Regions from separate parts of the Limosilactobacillus sp. genome, predicted to be linked through region 1. Evidence: predicted binding sites of a transcription regulator. Region 1 holds the regulator's gene; the other holds the start of a gene.

Region 1 (9,814 bases):
TAATTCCCGGCGTGTCGATCAGGCGGTGACCATCGTCCAGCGGAATCTCGATCTTGTCCAGGGTCGTTCCCGGGAAGCGGGAGGTCGTAATCAGGTCCTGGATCCCGGTCCGTGTCTTGATGATCTGGTTGATCATCGTCGACTTGCCGACGTTGGTGACGCCGACCACGTAGACGTCTCTCCCCTGCCGATAGTGCTCAATCGTCTCCAGAAGGTCATCAATCTGGTGGTTCTTCTTGGCCGAAACCAGGACCGTATCCACCGGCCGCAGCCCTGCCAGGTTGGCTTGCTGACGAATCCAGTCACGCAGCTTGGACCGCCGCAGGGAGCGGGGCAGGAGATCCTCCTTGTTGCCGACCAACAGGATTGGGTTTTGGCCGACGAACCGGTGAAGGCCTGGAATCAGGCTGCCGTTGAAGTCAAAGATGTCGACCACGTAAACGATCAGGGCATCCGTCTGGCCGATCTGGCTCAGCAATTTCAAAAAGTCGTCGTCGGACAGGGAAACCGGCGCAATTTCGTTGTAGTGGCGAAGCCGGAAGCAGCGCTGGCAGTACAATTCATCGTTGGCCAGGCCCTTTTCAATCGCCGACTGCGGCGTGTAGCCCGGGGCCTTGGGGTCGGTGGATTGGATCACCGCTCCACAGCCAATGCAACGCAATTCTTCTTGCTGCTCACTCATCTTCTAGTCCCTCCTGCCATTTCAAGTTCGGGTACTGCTTCTTCAGTTCCCGCCAAACGAAGTTACCCATCTGGCGATTTGGCCAGGTGATCCACTTGTCGGTGTTGATCAGCGGCTTGACTAAGAGGCTGTAAACGCCGGCTCGGTTAGCCGCGATCACGTCGGTCATCAGTTGATCGCCGACCATCACCACCTCATGCTTCTTCAAGCCGAGCTTCTTACGGGCCCGGGTAATGCCGTAGCTGAATGGCTTCATCGACCGCGCCATAAAGGGCAGGTCTAAGTCGGCTACCGCCTTGCCGATCCGTTTCTTGCTATTGTTCGAAATCACGATCAGTGGGATCCCCGCCTGGTCAAGTTCTTCCATCCAGCGGTGGAGTTCGGGGGTTCCGTTCGGATTGTTCCAGGCAATCAAGGTGTTATCCAGGTCACTAAACACCGCCCGAATCCCATGCTGCTTTAATTGCTGGGGTGAAACGTTGTAGACGCTCTTCACCATCCAGGTTGGTTTAAATTTTTCAAACACAGTTGCACCTCATTATGCATTATTAGATTAATTATAACGATTGTTCAATGGGGTTTCAATTAATCAACCCCCGGGCGACTCACTAAAAAAGCCACCCATCGGCATAAGGGGATGGGTGGCTAAAAAATTAAACTTAGTTGAGGGCCTTCTTGGCTTCGTCAACCAGGGCAGTGAATGCCTTTGGGTCGTTAACGGCCAGGTCAGCCAACATCTTCCGGTTGATGTCAATGTTAGCCAGCTTCAGTCCGTGCATTAACTTGCTGTAGCTAATGTCGTTCATCCGGGCACCAGCGTTGATCCGGGCGATCCAGAGTTCACGGAACTTACGCTTGTTGACCTTCCGATCACGGAAAGCGTAAACGTAACTCTTCATTACTTGGTCCTTAGCAGTCTTGAACAGACGGTGCTTTGAACCACGGTAACCCTTTGCTAACTTCATAATGCGCTTACGACGTGCGCGCGTAACAGTTCCACCTTTAACTCGCATGTTGAAATCCTCCTACGTATGTCTTATTGATCGATTGAAGTTTACTTGAATGGTAATAACTTCTTGTAACGCTTTACGTTGGACTTGTCCATCATGCTCAAGCCACGTAATTGACGACGTTGCTTCTTGGTCTTACCGTGGAAACGGTGGCTGGTAAATGAGTTACCACTCTTGAATCCACCCTTAGCGGTACGCTTGAAACGCTTTGCAGCAGCGCGGTTAGTCTTCATCTTTGGCATAACTAATTCCTACCTTCTTAATTAATTTTTCGCTTTATCAGCAATTGGGGCGAGCGTTAAGAAAATGCTCCGCCCTTCCATCTTTGGACGTTGGACAACAGTAGCAATGTCGGACGTTTCTTCAGCCATCCGTTCAATCATGTCACGACCGATATCCTTGTGCGTGATCGCACGGCCACGGAAACGCAATGAAACCCGTACCTTGTCGCCCTTGGCGATGAACTTGCGAACCCGGTTCAACTTAACATTGAAGTCGTTCGTGTCGATGGATGGGCTCAGGCGAATTTCCTTGACAGTTACTGTCTTCTGCTTCTTACGAGCTTCACGCTCTTTCTTTTGCATCTCGAAACGGTACTTACCGTAATCCATAATGCGGGCAACAGCTGGCCGTGCCTTTGGTGCTACTAACACCAAATCAAGATTGGCATCTTCTGCCAATTGAAGTGCTTCTCGCTTTGACTTGATACCCAATTGTTCACCATTTTGGTCAATCAGGCGCACCTCGCGTGCACGAATACCGTTATTGACAATCATATCTTGTGCTATGGCAACGCACCTCCAATTTTATTAGCGAAAGATCAAGCAAAAAAAGCGGGGCACAACACCCCGCTAAATAGGAACAGACCTCTCTCGTCTGCTCAATTTCATCTCGTCAGCCCGGCGACCCTTGTCACCCAGGCGAGAAGCGGGTGCTTCTGCTTTTTCTTTCAACGTTTACTAGATTACAAAATTAGCGGACAAATGTCAAGGACTTATCCCTTTTTCCGCAGATTTTCACCGTTCATCTGGATTTCCCGGGATAAGAACTCAATCCGCTCCATGATTCGGGCCGCCTTGACCGGTTCCACGACCCCCTGGCTATTGATCGCCAGGTGCTGTTTCTCCAATTCAGCCATCGAAAAGTTAGAACTGAAGAAGGTTGGCAGTTCCTCTTGCATCCGGTACTCCAGGATGACGCCCAGAACATCGTCACGCACCCAGGTCGACATGGCATCCGCACCGATGTCGTCCAGCATCAAGACGGGCGAACGTTTAACCGCATCGATCTTTTCGCCAGCATTGTTGTTGCGAATGGAGTTTTTCAGCTCAACCGCAAAGCTGGGGAAATGCACCATCGTCGTGGCAACATCCCGCTGGGCCAGTGCATTGGCCGTCGCCGCCAACAGGTAGGTCTTCCCGACCCCAAAGCTCCCGGTCAGGTACAATCCCGGCTGGAAGCGGTCCGGCGAATAGCTTTTCACGAATTCCACGGCGGCACTGTAGGCTGCCACCCGACCCGTAGTGGCATTTTGATCGTCTAAGTAGTAGTTGTCAAAGGTCGCCTGCCGGATGAACTTTGGCATATTGATCGAATTGACCAATTGCCGCAGGTGCTCTTGGTGGCGGCGTTCAATCAGCTGCTGGGTCGGAACATAGGTGACATCGATCTGGCCACCATCGAGCTGCAGCTGGGGAGAGTAGCCGGGGGCCACCGTAGCCTTGCCTTCCTTGATCAGCTGCTTTTCGTGGAAAAATTCATAAAGCTTTGAGCGACCCCGCCGAATACTCTCGGCGCTCAGCCGGTCACGGTGCTGGTTCAAGAACGCCCGGACCTCGGGATCGGCATAAACCTGCTTCATGATCTGGTCCATGTTGGCGGCAACGTTGCGTCCCTGCATCATTTTCTGAATGGTTTTATTTAGTGATTCCAATCATCTCACCTGTTTCCAGAATGTTTTCGCTGAAGGGCTCGGGCACGCGCAATGGCTTCCGGCGAGGCCTTCTTCGTCTTCTGCTTTTGATCCTGCTTGCTCCACTCCGGCATCTTTTCCCGGACCTGCAGCTGACGATAGGTGCGGCGGGTGCCCTGCTTTGGCGCCCCCTCCCGCTTGGCCTGGTTGAACTTTTTCAACTGCATCAGGGCACCGGCGCCATCCTTGACCCCGGCCCGTAGCCAGTCATTGGCAATGGCGTCGACAAAGTTACCCTTTAGAGTGGCGTTGCCCAGGTCGGCAATGACGTACCAGACCAGCACGTTAATGACCGACGACGGCAGCTGACCGTCCTGCACCAGGCGGGTTAAGACGTTGCGCTCGCCCGCCGTCACGTAGCCCCCCGTCTGTTCCTTGAGGGCCTGGAGAAATTCAACCGGCGCGTAGTTATCGGTACTCTTGAGCAGCAGGCGGTCTTTATCTGTGAGGCCCTTGACAGCAGGTGTCGATTGAGCCGCTTTCGTTTGGGCGACCGTCGCCTGCTTGCCGGGAACCCGCTGGTAGCGGCTGGCAACCACCTGCTTAAATTTCTGGGCATCAAAATGGTTGCTGGCCAAGTCCGTTGCAAGGCGAATCAGCCGGGCCATTTCCGGTTCGTCAATTCCATATAATTGGTGTTCAACCTCGATCAGTTGACGCTGGGCGGTCAGATCATCTCGAATCACCGGCTGGCCTTCTAACAGCTGCAGGAGGGTCGGCCAGTCAAAGTCCGTTGCCACCCTGCGCGGCTCTTTTGCTGGCGCCGGTTGCACCTGCTTTTGAGCATCCCGAATGACATGAGGAAGGTGAACGACCTCCCGCTGGTCTACCCGGTAGGTGTCTAAAAAGTGGTGACTGACGTCCTTCAACTGGGAATCGGCATCGGCCAGGCGGTGTGCCTGGGCCCGCCTCATCAGCTGGTTAAAGCGACTTTCACCAATCTCTTCCAGGAGCAGGACACTTAAAAGGCTATCGGCCACAAATTGAGTGGGCGTTAGCGTCGCCTGCAATTCGTAAACGTAGACGTCGCCCTGGGCATCGTGGCGATGGTAGGTAATCAGCATCCCACTGCTCTCCAGGCGCTGCAGGCCCTCAGCAACCATGCCCTGGCCCGCGTTAAGTTGGACCAGAAGCTCTGATTGGAGGCGACGATCTGCCAGGGTCGGCCGATCCATCATTTGACTGCGCAGCGCGTAGAAAAGGCTGAAGGCCACCGGACCCAAGATCGGCTGGTAAAAATCCACAAAGGTTCGCTCGTTGAAGTTGGCGAAGTCAACCGCGCTCGTCACCAGATAACCCGCCTGGGGATCAAAGCCTTGTCGATTGCTCACGGTTTAACCCTGCTTTCCCTTTTCGTGGTCGTTTTTGACCATCGTTTCCAATTCGTTCATGAAGGCGTCGACGTCCTTAAATTGACGGTAAACGCTGGCAAAGCGGATGTAGGCCACCTCATCGACATCCTTGAGCTCGTTCATCACGAACTTGCCGATGATCTGACTGGAAACCTCATTTTCACCAAGGCCACGGACCTTTTTTTCGACCTTATCGGTTAGCTTGGTCAGGCGCTCCATGCTCACCGGTCGCTTTTCCGCCGACCGGACAATCCCGTTCAGGATCTTTTGCCGGCTGAATTCTTGCCGGGTCCCATCCTTTTTAATCACCAGAAGTGGCGTTTGTTCGTAACGTTCGAAGGTCGTGAAGCGAAAGCCGCAGTGAATGCACTCACGCCGCCGCCGAATAAAGGTGCCGTCTTCACTCGGCCGGCTATCAACGACGCGTGAACCATTTTTATGACAGTGTGGGCATCGCAAAGCGTACTCCTCCTTTAGTAAGATAATACTATATTTTACCGCGGGTGCCGCAGGTCTTCAACTAATTGGGCCACCTGGCGCCGCGTTTCTTCCAGGCTGCCGTTGTTGTCAATCACCCAATCGGCCCGCCGAATTTTCTCTTTCAGTGGCATCTGGGCCGCAATTCGAGCCGAAGCGGCCGCCTTGGAATAGTGATTACGGGCCATCAGCCGCTGCAATTCGGTTGCCGGATCAACCGCAACCACCACGACATAATCGCAGTCCTGATCATAGTGTTGTTCAAAGAGCAGGGGCACGTCCAGGATCACGGCTGGAGCACCGGCCCGCTTGAGGCTATCCACCGCATCCCAAATGGCATCGCGGATCAGTGGCTGCATGATCGCGTCGAGCCGGCGGCGGGCCTGATCGTCGCCAAAGACTTGTCGGCCCAGCTGAGGACGGTCCAGTTGGCCATCCGGGCCGATGATTTGGGCCCCAAAGGCCGCCTTTAGCCGATCAAGACCGGTCGACCCCGGTTGCTGGACCTGACGAGCGATCAGATCGGCATCAACGATTGGAAAGCCCGCCGCCCTTAAAAGACTGCTGACGGTCGACTTGCCACTGGCAATGCCACCGGTTAAACCAATTATCTTCGTCATCTTAATCCTCCCGTAGCGGCTGGCAGTGGGGACAGAAGGTCGTTCCCCGCTGGGCTACCTTAATCTTAACCATCTTGGTGCCGCACCGGGGACAGCGTTCACCGCCGCGGCCATAGGCGTTCAGCCGGTCCTGAAAGCCACCGGCATCCCCCATCGCGTCGACGAAGGTGTGCACCGTCGTCCCCTTATACCTGATTGCCATCGCCAGTTCCTTGATGATGTTGTCATGGAGGGATCGGATCTCGTTCTCGGTCAGGGTATTGGCCGGCTGCTCCGGATTAATCTTGCTCATCCAAAGCACCTCGTCAACGTAGATGTTGCCCAGGCCTGCCACATGATGCTGGTTGAGCAGGAAGGGTTTGATCTTGCCCCGGCTCTTTTTGAGTTCGGTCCTGAAGAAGTCGAGTTTAAAGTCTTCCGGGGTCGGTTCTGGCCCAATCGTCTTGAGGCCGCCGACCGTCATCTCCTGGCCGGTTTTGACCAGGGTCATCCGGCCAAACTTGCGAGTGTCGTGGTAGCACAGCTCCGTCCCGTCGGTAAATTGGAAAACAACGTGGGTATGTTTATCGATCGGCGCCCCCACTGGCTGACTGAAGTACTGCCCTTCCATTCGCAGGTGGGAGACCATCGTCAGCTGGTTGCTAAAGCGAAAGAGGAGGTACTTGCCCCGTCGGTCGATGTCCTCAATCGTTTGACCGATCAGGGCCTGGCGAAACTCCTCGACGTCGTTGGTGATCGTTTTCCCGTAATAAACATCAATCGCGTTAATCTTGCGGCCCTTGGCGATCTTGAGCAGACCGCGGCGAACCGTCTCTACTTCTGGTAATTCTGGCAAAGCTATCCTTCCTTACTTTTTAAGATCGTACCAGGTATCGCCGAACTTACTGTCCACCTTGAGCGGCACATCCAGCTTGACCGCCGAATCCATGACGCTCGGGACCAGTTTCTGCAGTACCGGAATCTCCTCCTTTGGGGCCTCAAAGACCAGTTCGTCGTGGATCTGCAGCAGCATCTTTGCCTGCAAGCCGCGCTTCTCCAGCTCATCTTCCATGTGAATCATCGCAATCTTGATGATGTCGGCCGCGCTCCCCTGGATCGGCGTGTTCATCGCCGTCCGCTCGGCAAAGGACCGCCGACTGAAGCTCTTGGCGTTGATGTCCGGCAGGTAACGCCGCCGGTGGGTGATCGTTTCAACGTAGCCGTGTTCCCTGGCGTATTCAATCGTGTTGTTGATGTAGTCCTTGACGCCCGGGAACTCGTGGAAGTAGTTCTGGATAAACTCGTGGGCCTGGGCCCGGCTGACGTGGATCCGCTGGGCGAGACCGTAATCACTGATCCCGTAGACGATCCCGAAATTGACCGCCTTAGCCCGCCGCCGCATGTTGTGGTCGATTTCGGCATCCGGGGCGAGGTGGAAGATCCGCCGAGCCGTGCTGGCGTGAATGTCTTCACCGTTCTTGAAATCCTCTTGGAGGTTCTTGTCCCCGGTAATGTGGGCCAATACCCGTAATTCCACCTGCGAATAATCGGAGGAGAAGATCTGCCAGCCCGGTTGACTCGGCACAAAGGCCCGCCGAATCTGCCGACCCTCGGGCAAGCGGACCGGGATATTCTGCAGGTTCGGGTCCACGGACGAAAGCCGACCGGTCTGGGTCAGTGTCTGCAGGTAGCGGGTGTGAATCTTCTGGTCGGTCGAGTGAATGACCTTCAAGAGCCCGGTGATGTAGGTCGACTGGAGCTTGGCAATCTGGCGATACTCCAGGATCTGGGCCACGATTGGCGCCCGATCAGCCAACTTCTCCAGCACGTCCACGGCCGTCGAGTAACCGGTCTTAGTCTTCTTGATGACCGGCAGCTTTAGCTTTTCAAAGAGGATATGACCAAGCTGCTTGGTGGAGTTGATGTTGAATTTCTCGCCAGCCTCCTGGTAGATCTGGCTCTCAATCTCGGCTAGCCGTTCCTTCAGCTTGCTCCCCATGTCTTTCAGGGTCTGGGCGTCAACGTGCACCCCGGTAATCTCCATCTTGGCCAAAACCCGGGTCAGCGGCAACTCAATGTCGGTATAGAGGGGCAGCTGCTGATTATCCTTCAGCTGGTCAAAGAGCGGTTGTTTTAGTTCGGCAATTGCCCGGGCCTTGTTGGCAAGGTGGGCAAAGAAGAGTTGGTCGTCGTCTGGGATCGCCCGCTTGGCCCCCTTGCCGTAAACTTCCTCGTCGGACTGAACATTGTGATAATCATGTTCGGCGGCCAGCTTGCCGAGGTCGTTACTGTTGTCATTGGTGTTCAACAGGTAGGAGGCCAGCAGGAGATCAAAGTCCACGCCCCGAAGTGCGATCCCCAGCCGGTGCAGGCCGACAATCTGCCCTTTGGCATTGAAGACGTCCTTTTTGACCTGAGGATCCTCCAACAAGTCCTTCAGTGCCGGTTGCTTCAGCAATTCCGCATCCCGACTCGTCAGCCAGGTGGTCCCGTCGCCGATCACGAAACCGGCAAACGGTGAGAGGTGATAATTGGCATCCGGCATCTCCAGGTAGAAGCTCAGCGGCATTTTGAGCGAGCCCACCAGGTCCAGCTTATCGGCCGTCAGCTCCTGGTAGTCAATCGGCGCGAGCTGCTCTTCCTCATCCTCTGGAGTAACATTCATCTTTTGCAGGAAGGACTTGAAATCCATCCGCTGGTAGAAGTCAATCAATTCCTCGGTCTGGGGGCCCTGATACTTAATGTCGTCCAGGCCAATCTCTAGCGGGGCGTCCTGCAGGATCGTCGCCAGGGTCTTGTCCTCCCTGGCGATCTGCTCATCCTCAATCAGGTGCTCCTTCATCTTGGACTTCTTGAGATCGTCAATGTGGTCGTAGAGATTTTCAACCGTGCCGAACTGCTTGACCAGCTTGATCGCCGTCTTTTCCCCAATCTTGGTAACCCCCGGATAGTTATCCGAGCTATCTCCCATCAGAGCCTTCATGTCGATGATCTGGCGCGGCGTGATCCCCAGCTTTTCCTGGACGTGAGCCGGCGTGTAGTGCTCGGTCTCGGTCACGCCCTTGTGAGTCACGGCCACCGTGGTGTGGTCACTGGCCAGCTGGGTCAAGTCCCGGTCCCCGGTCACAATCAGGGTCTGGTAGCCGGCTTCATCCCCCTGCTTGGCCAGGGTTCCGATGATGTCATCGGCCTCGTAGTTTGGCAGCTCATAGCTGTGCAGGCCGGATGCCTTAACCAGTTGGCGAACATAGGGCAGCTGTTCGGTCAGCTCGCCCGGCGTCTTGTTCCGTCCACCCTTGTAATCCTTGTACATCTTCGTCCGGAAGGTCACCTTGCCGGCATCGAAGGCCACCAGGGCCGCATCCGGCTGAAACTCGGCCAGCACGTGATCCAGCATTAGCTTAAAGCCATAGATGGCCGCGGTGTGGAGGCCGTCCTTGTTGGTAAACTTGTCAATCTGGCTGTGCATGGCAAAGAACGCCCGGAAAACAATGCTGTTACCGTCAATCAATAGTAATTGTTTCGTCATTTAATTCCCGCCCTTCTATTTCTCAAAATAATTGTACCAAAGATTGCCAACCGACGTTAATTTCCTGCTGATGGAATTAAAAAACCAGGTCAGGAAAATCCCAATCTGGTTTGATCTTTTAGTTAGTTGCGGTCGCTCATGCCGAAAATCTGCAGGAACGAGATGAAGAGGTTGACGAAATCGAGGTAGAGCT
Region 2 (9,814 bases), 1.3 Mb from region 1:
TTTCAGTGGATCCTCGCTCGGGTCGCGGTACATGTTAGCGATGCGGACGGCCTTGTTTTGGAGGTATTCCTCAGAATCGGACCACTTAAAGATTTCGTCGATTTCGTCAGGAGTATTCAGGGTTGAGAAAATGGTGGAGTAGCTCTTGGCGTGGACGGATTCCATGAACTGGATGTTGTTTAAGACGGCGGTTTCGTGCTTGGTCTTGACGTCCTGCTTTAGGGCGGTCATCCCGGCCTCGGATTGGACCGTGTCCAGCAGGGTCAGTCCCCCGAAGACGTGGCTGACGGTCCAGCGGTGATCATCATCAAGCTCCCGCCAGTCGTCGAGGTCGTTGGAGACGGGGATCCGGGTGTCGAGCCAGAACTGCTCGGTCAGCTTTTCCCAGGTGGCCTTGTCGATCATGTCCGAGACCTCGTTCCAGTTGATGGCTTCATAGCTCTTTAGTGGTTTAAATTCTTGCTCAAGCTTCATTTTGTACTCCTTTAATTATGAATGAACGAATTTGCTCTATCTAGTTTAGCAAGTGCGCACTGGCAAATCAAATGACGCAGCTCTCGCACTGGTTGGCGCCAATTTCATCCTGGTCGTCGGTGAAGGTCCGTACGTAGTAAATGGATTTGATGCCCTTCTTGTAGGCATAGTGGCGCAGAATGTTGAGGTCCCGGGTGGTCATCTTATCGGTCCGCCCGTCCTTCCATTCGTAGAGGCCGGCTGGGATGGTGGAGCGCATGAAAATTGTCAGCGACATTGACTGGTCGACGTGCTGCTGGGCCGCCGCGTAAGTGTCGATGACCCGCCGCATGTCGATGTCATAGGCCGACTTGTAGTACGGCAGGGTGTCATTGGACAGGTACGGAGCCGGGTAGTAGATCTTACCGATCATCTTTTCCTGCCGCTCTTCGATTCGGTTGACGATTGGCGTGATGCTGGCCGTGGAATCATTGATGTAGGCCGTGGAACCGTTCGGGGCAACGGCCATCCGGTAGGCGTTGTAGAGGCCGTCCTTCATCACCTGATCGCGCAGCTTCTTCCAATCCTCAACGCCGGGGATAAAGATTCCGTCAAAGAGTTCCTTGACGACATCGGATTGCGGGCCCCAGTCGCGTTCGACATACTTGGTGAAGTAGGAGCCGTCGGCATAGGCACTCTTGTCGAAGTCGTAGAAGGTTTCGTGGCGTTCGCGGGCGATCTCGTTAGAAGCAACCAGTGACCAGTAGTTGAGGAGCATGAAGTAGACGCCGGTAAATTCGATGGCGACCGGACTGCCGTACTGAATGTGGTGCTTAGCCAGGTAGCCGTGCAGGCCCATGGCACCCAGGCCAATTGAGTGGTAGAGGGCGTTGCCGTGTTCAATCGTTGGCACGACCTCGATGTGTTCGGCATCACTGATCCGGGTGAGGCCGCGGACCATGGCCCGGACGCTCTTGCCGAAGTCGGGGCTCTCCATCATGTTGGCGATGTTGGTCGAACCCAGATTGCAGGAGACGTCGGACCCTAGTTTGGTGTAGGTTTGGTCATCGTTGACCCGGGACGGGATCTGGACCTGGGCAATTTCGGAGCAGAGGTTGCTGATAACGACCTTGCCGTCGATCGGGTTGGCCCGGTTGACCGTGTCGATGTTGATGATGTAAGGGTAGCCGGATTCCTGCTGGAGCTTGCTGATCTCATCCTCGAGGTCGCGGGCGTTGACCTTCTTCTTGTGGATTTCGTCGTTAGCAACCAGCTTGTCGTACTCCGCCGTGATGTCGACGTAGGAGAATGGCTTCCCGTAGACCCGCTCGACGTCGTAGGGACTGAAGAGGTACATGTCCTCGTTCTTCTCGACTAGCTCATAGAACTTATCGGGCACCGTGATCCCCAGTGAGAGGGTCTTCAGCCGGATCTTTTCGTCGGCATTTTCCTTCTTGGCCCCCAAAAATTCGATGATGTCGGGGTGGAAAACGCTCAGGTAGACCACGCCGGCCCCCTGCCGCTGACCCAATTGGTTGGAGTAGGAGAAGCTGTCTTCTAAGAGCTTCATCACCGGGACGACCCCGCTGGCCGCACCCTTGATCTTCTTGATTGGCGCACCGGCCTCCCGCAGGTTGGAGAGGTTGATTCCGACCCCGCCACCAATCTTGGAGAGCTGGAGGGCGGAGTTGATCGTCCGCCCAATCGTGTTCATGTCGTCAGTGGTTTGGATAACGAAGCAGGAGACGAATTCACCGCGCCGCTTCCGCCCGACGTTCAAGAAGGTCGGAGTGGCCGGCTGGTAGCGCTGGTGGATGATTTCATCGGCCAGGTCCATGGCCAATTCTTCGTTGCCGTTGGCCAGGTAGAGGGCGTTCATCGCTACCCGGTCAATGTAGTTTTCCAGGTAGTATTCTTTGTCATTGGTGCGTAGGGCATACTGGGCGTAGAACTTGTAGGCCGCCATGAAGGAGTGGAAGTGGAAATCCTGGTCCCGGAGGTAGGCGTAGAGCTTTTCAATGAAGGCCGGGCTGTACTGGCCCACGAAGCCGCGCTCAATGTAGTCGTTGTCTTCCAGCCAGGCGAAGCGTTCCTTTAATGAAGAGAAGTGCTTCGTGTTTGGTTCAACGTTTTCCTTGAGAAAATCGGCCAGGGCCTCCTTGTCCTTTTCGAGCTGAATCTGGCCATCGCGGGGGATGTTAACCTCGTTGTTGAGGTCGAAGTACTTTACCTTTGTCAGATCAATGTCAGATAATGCCATCTTGCTTTACTCACTTTCTTTGATTTTGGGCAATTTTTATTTTAGACAATTATTTTAGACAATAAAGAAGCCAGGAAGAAAAATCTACCTGGCTAGATAAGTAACGTCTCTTAGGCTAATTGCTGAAGACGGTCTGGACGGAAGCCGGAGAATGCGTTACCATTGGGCAGCTTAACGACCGGGGTTGCCATGAAGCCCTCGGCCTTGAGCTGGGAAACGTATTCCGGCTGTTCGTCGATGTTGTGTTCAATGAAATCAATCTGGTGCTGCTTGAGGAACTTCTTTGTCATCTTGCACTGAATGCAGTCGTTCTTTGAGAAAACAGTTACCATTTTAATCGCTCCTTATGTTCGCTTAGTGATGTTATCTAGTATAGCGGGAAATAAGGAAAAATCAATCGAAAAACTACCACATGTTGTGACTTGTTTTTAGTGAAACGCGACATGTGGTAGCAACGACGGGTAATGGAAATTGTGAAACTTTTTAAACCGACTAGTGACTAATCACTAGATAAAGACTAACAACATATTATACACTTGAAAAGGCAAAAAGTGTTTATCAATTATGGAGAAACTTTATGGAAGAGGAAAAAAATCATCGTCATTACATGCGTGAAGCAATCCGTGAAGCAAAGCGGGCGCAAATCCTGGACGAGGTCCCAATTGGCGCGGTCGTGGTTCATGACGGCCAGATTATTGGTCGCGGTCACAACATGCGGGAAAAGTTTCAAGACGTGACCTACCATGCCGAAATGCTGGCAATTATGGAGGCCTGCACGACCCTGGGCAGCTGGCGGCTGGAGGATTGCGACCTGTACGTGACCCTGGAGCCCTGCATCATGTGCAGTGGGGCGATCATCAACGCCCGGATCAAGAACGTTTATTACGGGGCCGCTGATCCCAAGGCGGGGGCAGTCGACAGCCTCTACCACTTACTGAACGATTCGCGGCTCAACCACCAGGTCAACGTTCATAGTGGACTGTTGGGGGATGAATGCAGCCAAATGCTAAGGGACTTTTTCCGGGCCATCCGCAAGAAGCGCAAGGCGGCTCGGAAAAAACGTCGGGCAAAGGGCTAGCAATTATGGGCAAAGTAGTGTACTATAATATTTGCCGTAAGGCCTTAGAGCAAGGTTGCACTTACGAACCGTGTCAGGTCCGGAAGGAAGCAGCACTAAGTATGAAGCAGCTTGTGCTCTAAGTTTGAGAGATAATCAGTGAGGTTCGTGATAAGGGTATTCTTATCGCGGGCCTCTTTAATTTTATGGTAAGATTAAATTTAACTATTTCAAAACAGATCGATCCCCATTGGGAAGGAAAACTTGTATAATATTGAAAGTAGTTTGATTTTGAGAAAGGAAGGTTAGCGTGAGTTACCAGGCACTATACCGGGTTTGGCGTCCCCAGCGTTTCGACGAGCTTGTCGGTCAGCAGATCGTCACCCAGACGCTGAAAAACGCCATCATCACCCACCAGATCAGCCATGCCTACCTCTTCGCCGGACCGCGGGGCACCGGGAAGACTTCGGCGGCCAAGATCTTTGCCAAGGCGGTTAACTGTCACCATTCTGAGGATGGCGAACCCTGCAACAAGTGTGAGATTTGCAAGGCAATCACCAACGGCCAGCTCAATGACGTGATCGAAATTGATGCGGCCTCCAACAACGGGGTTGAAGAGATCCGGGACATTCGTGACAAGGCCAAGTACGCGCCAACCCAGGCCGACTACAAGGTCTACATCATCGACGAAGTCCACATGCTGTCGACGGGGGCCTTCAACGCCCTGCTGAAAACCTTGGAGGAACCGCCAGCCAACGTGATCTTCATCCTAGCGACGACGGAGCCGCACAAGATTCCGTTGACGATCATCTCCCGGGTTCAGCGCTTCGACTTCCGGCGGATCTCCGCCCAGGACGCCTTTGACCGGATGAAGTACATCCTGGATCAGAAGAAGGTGGACTACGAGGAGAAGGCCCTCTGGGTGATTGCTAACGCCGCCGAGGGTGGAATGCGGGACGCCCTTAGCATCCTCGACCAGGTATTGTCCTTTAGTGACAACCAGGTCAAGCTCGACGATGCCCTGCTGGTGACCGGCAGCGTGACTAAGCAGCTGTTGAAGAAGTACTTCCTGGAGGTGGCGCACCAGCAGAGTGCCGCCGCCCTGGATACCATGCAAAAGATTCTCAGTGAAGGGAAGGATGGTCAGCGCTTCATCGAAGACCTGATCGCCTTTATCCGCGACGTCCTGCTCTACCAGGAGTCACCGAAGCTGATCGTGGTTGCCAGCACCGGCCTCAAGGATGAGGACTTTCAGGAGCTGAGCAAGGCGGTTGACGCGACGACCCTCTACCAGATGATCGATGAGCTCAACGACATTCAAGAGGAGATGCGCTTTACTACCCACCCCGACGTCTACTTGGAGGTCCTGACGGTCAAACTCTGCCAGATCAGGTCGACAAACCAGAATCAGGCAGTCGGGCCAGCACCTCAAGCACTAGCGGCTCAGGAGCAGGCGGCCCAGCCAAACCTGGCGGCCAACCAGACGATCCAGCAGCTTCAGCAAGAGATTCAGCAGCTCCAGCAGACGGTCAAGAACCTGTCCGCCAATCCGGGACCCCGGGCCGGCGCTAAGCCGAGCAAACCCCGGGTCCCTCAGCGCAACGTGCAGGTGAACCTGAACCAGGTTTATCCGGTCTTGGGTGCCGCCACGCGGAAGGACCTGGTGAACATCCAAAACCTCTGGGGCGACATGCTCAACCACCTGACGGTTCCCCAACGCTCGCTCCTCCACGTTTCCAAGCCGGTGGCGGCTAGTGACAGCGGGGTGATCGTCGCCTTTGACTACGCCTTTCTCTTTAAGGAAGCGACGACCGACGAAAACCTGACTACGGCGATGGAACAAGCCCTACAAAGCCTGATGGGGACGGAGCACCGGGTCGTCTTCGTGCCGAAGAACAAGTGGCCGCAGATTCGCCAGACCTACATCAAGGAGCACGGCCTGGACAAGCGGTCCGCCCGGCCAAAGGCGGTTGCTAAGCCTAAGCCAAGCCCGGCGGCCGCACAAACCCAGCCTCAGCAGGACGTGACGACCACCACCCAACCGAGCCCGGCCACGGCAGCGACGACCACGTCAACTGCCCAGCCCCAGCCAACTCCGACACCGTCATCAGCGGCGCCATTGCCGGAGGAGCCACCGTTGCCTGATGAACCACCGGCTCCGGAAGACGAGACGGCTCCTCAAGAAACGGCGACTGCGGGCGATCGGCCGACGGATCCGGTTGCGGCCGCCAAGCAATTGTTTGGCGATGACATTGTGAAGATTGAAGATAATTAAAATAGTAAAGGATGATTGAATTATGATGCGCGGAATGAACATGCAACAGATGATGAAGCAGGCCAAGGCAATGCAAAAGAAAATGATGGCCGAACACGAGGAACTGACCAAGCAGGAATTTGTCGGCAAGGCCCCCGATGACATGGTAACTGCCACCTTCACCGGTGATAACAAGCTGGTCGACCTCAAGATCAACAAGGAGGCCGTTGATCCCGACGATATCGACATGCTCCAGGACCTGGTCGTTGCCGCAATCAATGACGGTATCAGCAAGGTTAATGATGCCACGCAGAAGTCCCTGGGCAAGTACACCAACGGGATGGGGATGTAATCCATGCAGTACCCGGAACCCCTTGCCAAGCTGATTGAGAGCTACACCAAGCTCCCGGGAATCGGACAGAAAACGGCAACCCGGTTGGCCTTTTACACGCTGGGCATGGAGGATGACGACGTGACCAATTTTGCCAAGTCGCTTCTCTCCGCCAAGCGGGACCTGCATCCCTGCAGCATCTGCGGCAACATCACCGAGGACGATCCCTGCCCGATCTGCAAGGACAAGACCCGTGATCGTTCCCAGATCCTGGTGGTGGAACAGTCCCAAGACATCATGGCGATGGAGCGGATGCACGAATATCATGGTCTCTACCATGTCTTAGAGGGCGTGATCTCGCCCGTTGCCGGAACCGGCCCGGAGGACATTAACATCACCAGCCTGTTGAAGCGGCTGAAGGCCAACGACGAGGTCAAGGAGGTCATCATCGCCACCAACGCCTCCGCGGATGGGGAACTGACGGCCGGATACTTGGCCAAGCTGATCAAACCGGCGGGGATCAAGGTCACCCGCCTGGCCCACGGGCTTTCGGTCGGGGCCGACATTGACTACGCCGATGAGATGACGCTTTTTAAGGCGGTTCAAGGACGAACGGAGATGTAATTATGCTGTTTAAGCATCCAAAACATGAAATTGAAAAGCAGCGCGACCAGCACCTCTTGAGCACGATCTATGCGGTCAAGGGCAGCTGGGACCATGCCAAGGAGACGGAGCGGGCGGTCTACGAGGCCAACGTCAGCTCTGAGCTTCACGACCGGGCCCACATGCAGGAGCAGAAGTACCTTTACCTGTACCGCCTGGCGCGCAAGTACCACGTTCACGGCCAGCTCAACCAGGGCGTGATTGGCCGCTAGAGGGGATGAAGGCCATGAAGGGAAAATTTATTTCTTTTGAAGGGTCCGATGGTGCCGGAAAGACCAGTGTTCTGCGGGCAATCCGGGCCGACCTGGAAAAGCAGTTGGGAGATGCAGCGGTCATGTACACCCGGGAGCCGGGCGGTGACCACATCTCGGAACAGATTCGCCAGATCCTGATGGACAGCGAGAACACCGCCATGGACGCCCGCACCGAGGCGCTGCTCTTTGCGGCGGCCCGGCGCCAGCACGTGGTCGCCGACCTCAAGCCGGCCCTGGCGGCGGGGAAGGTGATCCTGTGTGATCGCTACGTCGATAGTTCGATTGCCTACCAGGGAGCGGCCCGCCACCTTGGTGAGCAGGAGGTCTGGCAGATCAACCAGTTTGCCATCGACGGACTGATGCCGGAGTTGACGATCTACCTGGACATCCCGACCGAACTGGGCTTAAAGCGGATCGCCACCCACCGGACGGATGAGGTCAACCGTTTGGATAAGGAACAGCTGGACTTCTACCACGCGGTTCGCCATTCTTACCTGCGCCTGGCGGAGAAAGAACCGGCGCGAATTAAGACGATTAACGCCAGCCAATCCCTTGACCGGGTGATTGCCGACGTCAAGGCCGCCATGCACGCCAAGTTTACCGATCTATTTGCCAATGAATTCTAAGAGGTGATTACTATGAAGATGCTCGTCGTGATTGTCCAATCCAAGGACAGCAACCGCCTGCGCAAGGCACTGACCGCCGCTAATATTCAGATGACCCAGCTTTCCACGACCGGGGGCTTTTTGCGTGAGGGCAACGCCACTTTCCTGATTGGAATTGAGGATGACCGGGTCCAGGATGTCCTGGACGTGATCAAGAAGAACGCCAAGTCGCGTGAACAGTACATCACGTCACAGATGCATGATGTCGAGGGCGGTTCGGCCTTCCCGGTCAACGTCAAGGTCGGGGGCGCCACCGTGTTCGTCCTGCCGGTTGATCAGTTTATCAAATTCTAAGTGAGGGATTAGCGTGACAACGAGTGCACAGCCACGGGCAGAACAGCTTCAGCCTCAAGTCGTTGAGCGATTAAAGCAGGTTTTAAATCATCATGAACTGGCCCACGCCTACCTGCTGGTGGGACCCACCGGCTCGGGCAAGGGAGAAATCGCGCGGTGGCTTGCCCTGCGCCTTTTCTGTCTGCACCCGGTGAACAATGAGCCGGACCTAACCTGTGCGGAGTGTCAGCGGATTCTGACTGGCAACCATCCAGACATCGTGACGGCCGCGGCCACGGGGCGGCAGATCAAGGTTGACGAGATTCGCCACCTGAAGGCCGAATTTACCAAGAGCGCGATGGAGGGCGACCAGAAGATCTTCATCATCCGGGACGCGGAGAAGATGACCACCGGGGCGGCCAACAGCCTGCTCAAGTTCATCGAGGAGCCCGGCCCGGGAGTCTACATCCTGATGCTGACTAGCAACAAGAGCGCCGTCTTGCCAACGATCCGCTCCCGGACCCAGGTAATCGAGATGCAGCCCTTGCCGCGAGCAGCGCTCTTAGAAGAGCTGGCCAAGGCAGAGGTGCCACTTGAGCAACGGTCCGTGGCGGTCGGCCTGACCGACTCGATCACTGAGGTGCAGAATTGGTGCCAAGACAATTGGCTCGGCCAAGCGATTGCCGGCGTCAGTAAATGGTACAATCAGGTCAGCCAGGGGAACATGTTGGCCTTTGTCTCGGTCCAGACCGTAATTCAAAAGCTGGCCACGGATCGGGAGAGGCAGCAGGTGCTTCTCGACCTGATCACCCTGATTTGGCGTGACACCCTCCTGGTAGCCAACGGCATTACCGGTGATGACCGCTTGCACTTCATCGGCGCCCAGTCGCAATTGCAGGCGGTGGCCGGCCAGTACACGATGGCCCAGCTGCTAGCGGTCAGTCAGCTGACCCTGGGGATTCGCCACCAGCTCAGCCAGAACATTAACTTTCAAAACATTGTTGAACAATTGACGATTCAGATCGTCCAGACCTTGCGGGGGCAAAAGCATGAGTGAACAAAAAGCAAATGAGAATATTTATGACCGCTTTGCCCAGGTGACCAAGCAGACCCGGGAATTGGTGGCCAACATGGAGCAGCTGCAGAATCAGATTACCGAGGTTCTGGAGCAAAACGTGGAGCTTTCCATCGAAAACGACCACCTGCGCCAAGCAATCAAGAAGATGAAGGATGCCAACGGGGAACCGCAGCTGTCGGGCTCACGGCAGAACTTAAAGGAGCTCTACCAGCAGGGCTTCCACGTCTGCAGCGAATACTTCGGCAAACGACTGGCCCCCGGCGAGTCCTGTGCCTTCTGCACCGACGTGATTTTCGGCCATGATCCGGACCAAGCAAAGTAGGTGAACCATGCAACAGATTAGCAGTTTCAAAAATCAAACGGGGGGTTGCCTCTACCTGGTACCAACCCCGATTGGCAACCTTGATGACATGACTTTTCGGGCGATCAAAACCCTCCGTGACGTCGACCTGATCGCCGCCGAGGACACCCGACACACCCAGCAGCTGCTCAACCACTTTGAGATCAGCACCCGGGAGATCAGCTT

What was found. Region 1 encodes NrdR, which represses ribonucleotide reductase genes. Its sites were predicted from a motif close to ACACNATATATNGTGT; they were not measured.
Region 2: the regulator NrdR is predicted to act here: its motif matches at 3,119-3,134, upstream of nrdH (glutaredoxin-like protein NrdH).

The regions. Positions count from the first base shown of each region.
Region 1 is NZ_JAKVPE010000001.1:726,441-736,254, forward strand. Features, by position in the region: gene yqeH (ribosome biogenesis GTPase YqeH) at 1-682, opposite strand, end outside; gene LKE23_RS03500 (YqeG family HAD IIIA-type phosphatase) at 675-1,208, opposite strand; gene rplT (50S ribosomal protein L20) at 1,342-1,695, opposite strand; gene rpmI (50S ribosomal protein L35) at 1,737-1,934, opposite strand; gene infC (translation initiation factor IF-3) at 1,956-2,468, opposite strand; ribosomal protein L20 leader region at 2,512-2,641, opposite strand; gene dnaI (primosomal protein DnaI) at 2,687-3,625, opposite strand; gene LKE23_RS03525 (DnaD domain protein) at 3,631-4,995, opposite strand; gene nrdR (transcriptional regulator NrdR) at 4,999-5,475, opposite strand; gene coaE (dephospho-CoA kinase) at 5,511-6,113, opposite strand; gene mutM (DNA-formamidopyrimidine glycosylase) at 6,115-6,948, opposite strand; gene polA (DNA polymerase I) at 6,961-9,621, opposite strand; gene LKE23_RS03550 (Bax inhibitor-1/YccA family protein) at 9,744-9,814, opposite strand, start outside.
Region 2 is NZ_JAKVPE010000001.1:2,005,956-2,015,769, forward strand. Features, by position in the region: gene nrdF (class 1b ribonucleoside-diphosphate reductase subunit beta) at 1-474, opposite strand, end outside; gene nrdE (class 1b ribonucleoside-diphosphate reductase subunit alpha) at 542-2,713, opposite strand; gene nrdH (glutaredoxin-like protein NrdH) at 2,824-3,045, opposite strand; gene tadA (tRNA adenosine(34) deaminase TadA) at 3,291-3,791, shown strand; RNA gene ffs (signal recognition particle sRNA small type) at 3,833-3,919, shown strand; gene dnaX (DNA polymerase III subunit gamma/tau) at 4,081-6,045, shown strand; gene LKE23_RS09460 (YbaB/EbfC family nucleoid-associated protein) at 6,068-6,376, shown strand; gene recR (recombination mediator RecR) at 6,380-6,979, shown strand; gene LKE23_RS09470 (YaaL family protein) at 6,982-7,230, shown strand; gene tmk (dTMP kinase) at 7,245-7,898, shown strand; gene LKE23_RS09480 (cyclic-di-AMP receptor) at 7,911-8,231, shown strand; gene holB (DNA polymerase III subunit delta') at 8,245-9,267, shown strand; gene LKE23_RS09490 (DNA replication initiation control protein YabA) at 9,260-9,610, shown strand; gene rsmI (16S rRNA (cytidine(1402)-2'-O)-methyltransferase) at 9,618-9,814, shown strand, end outside.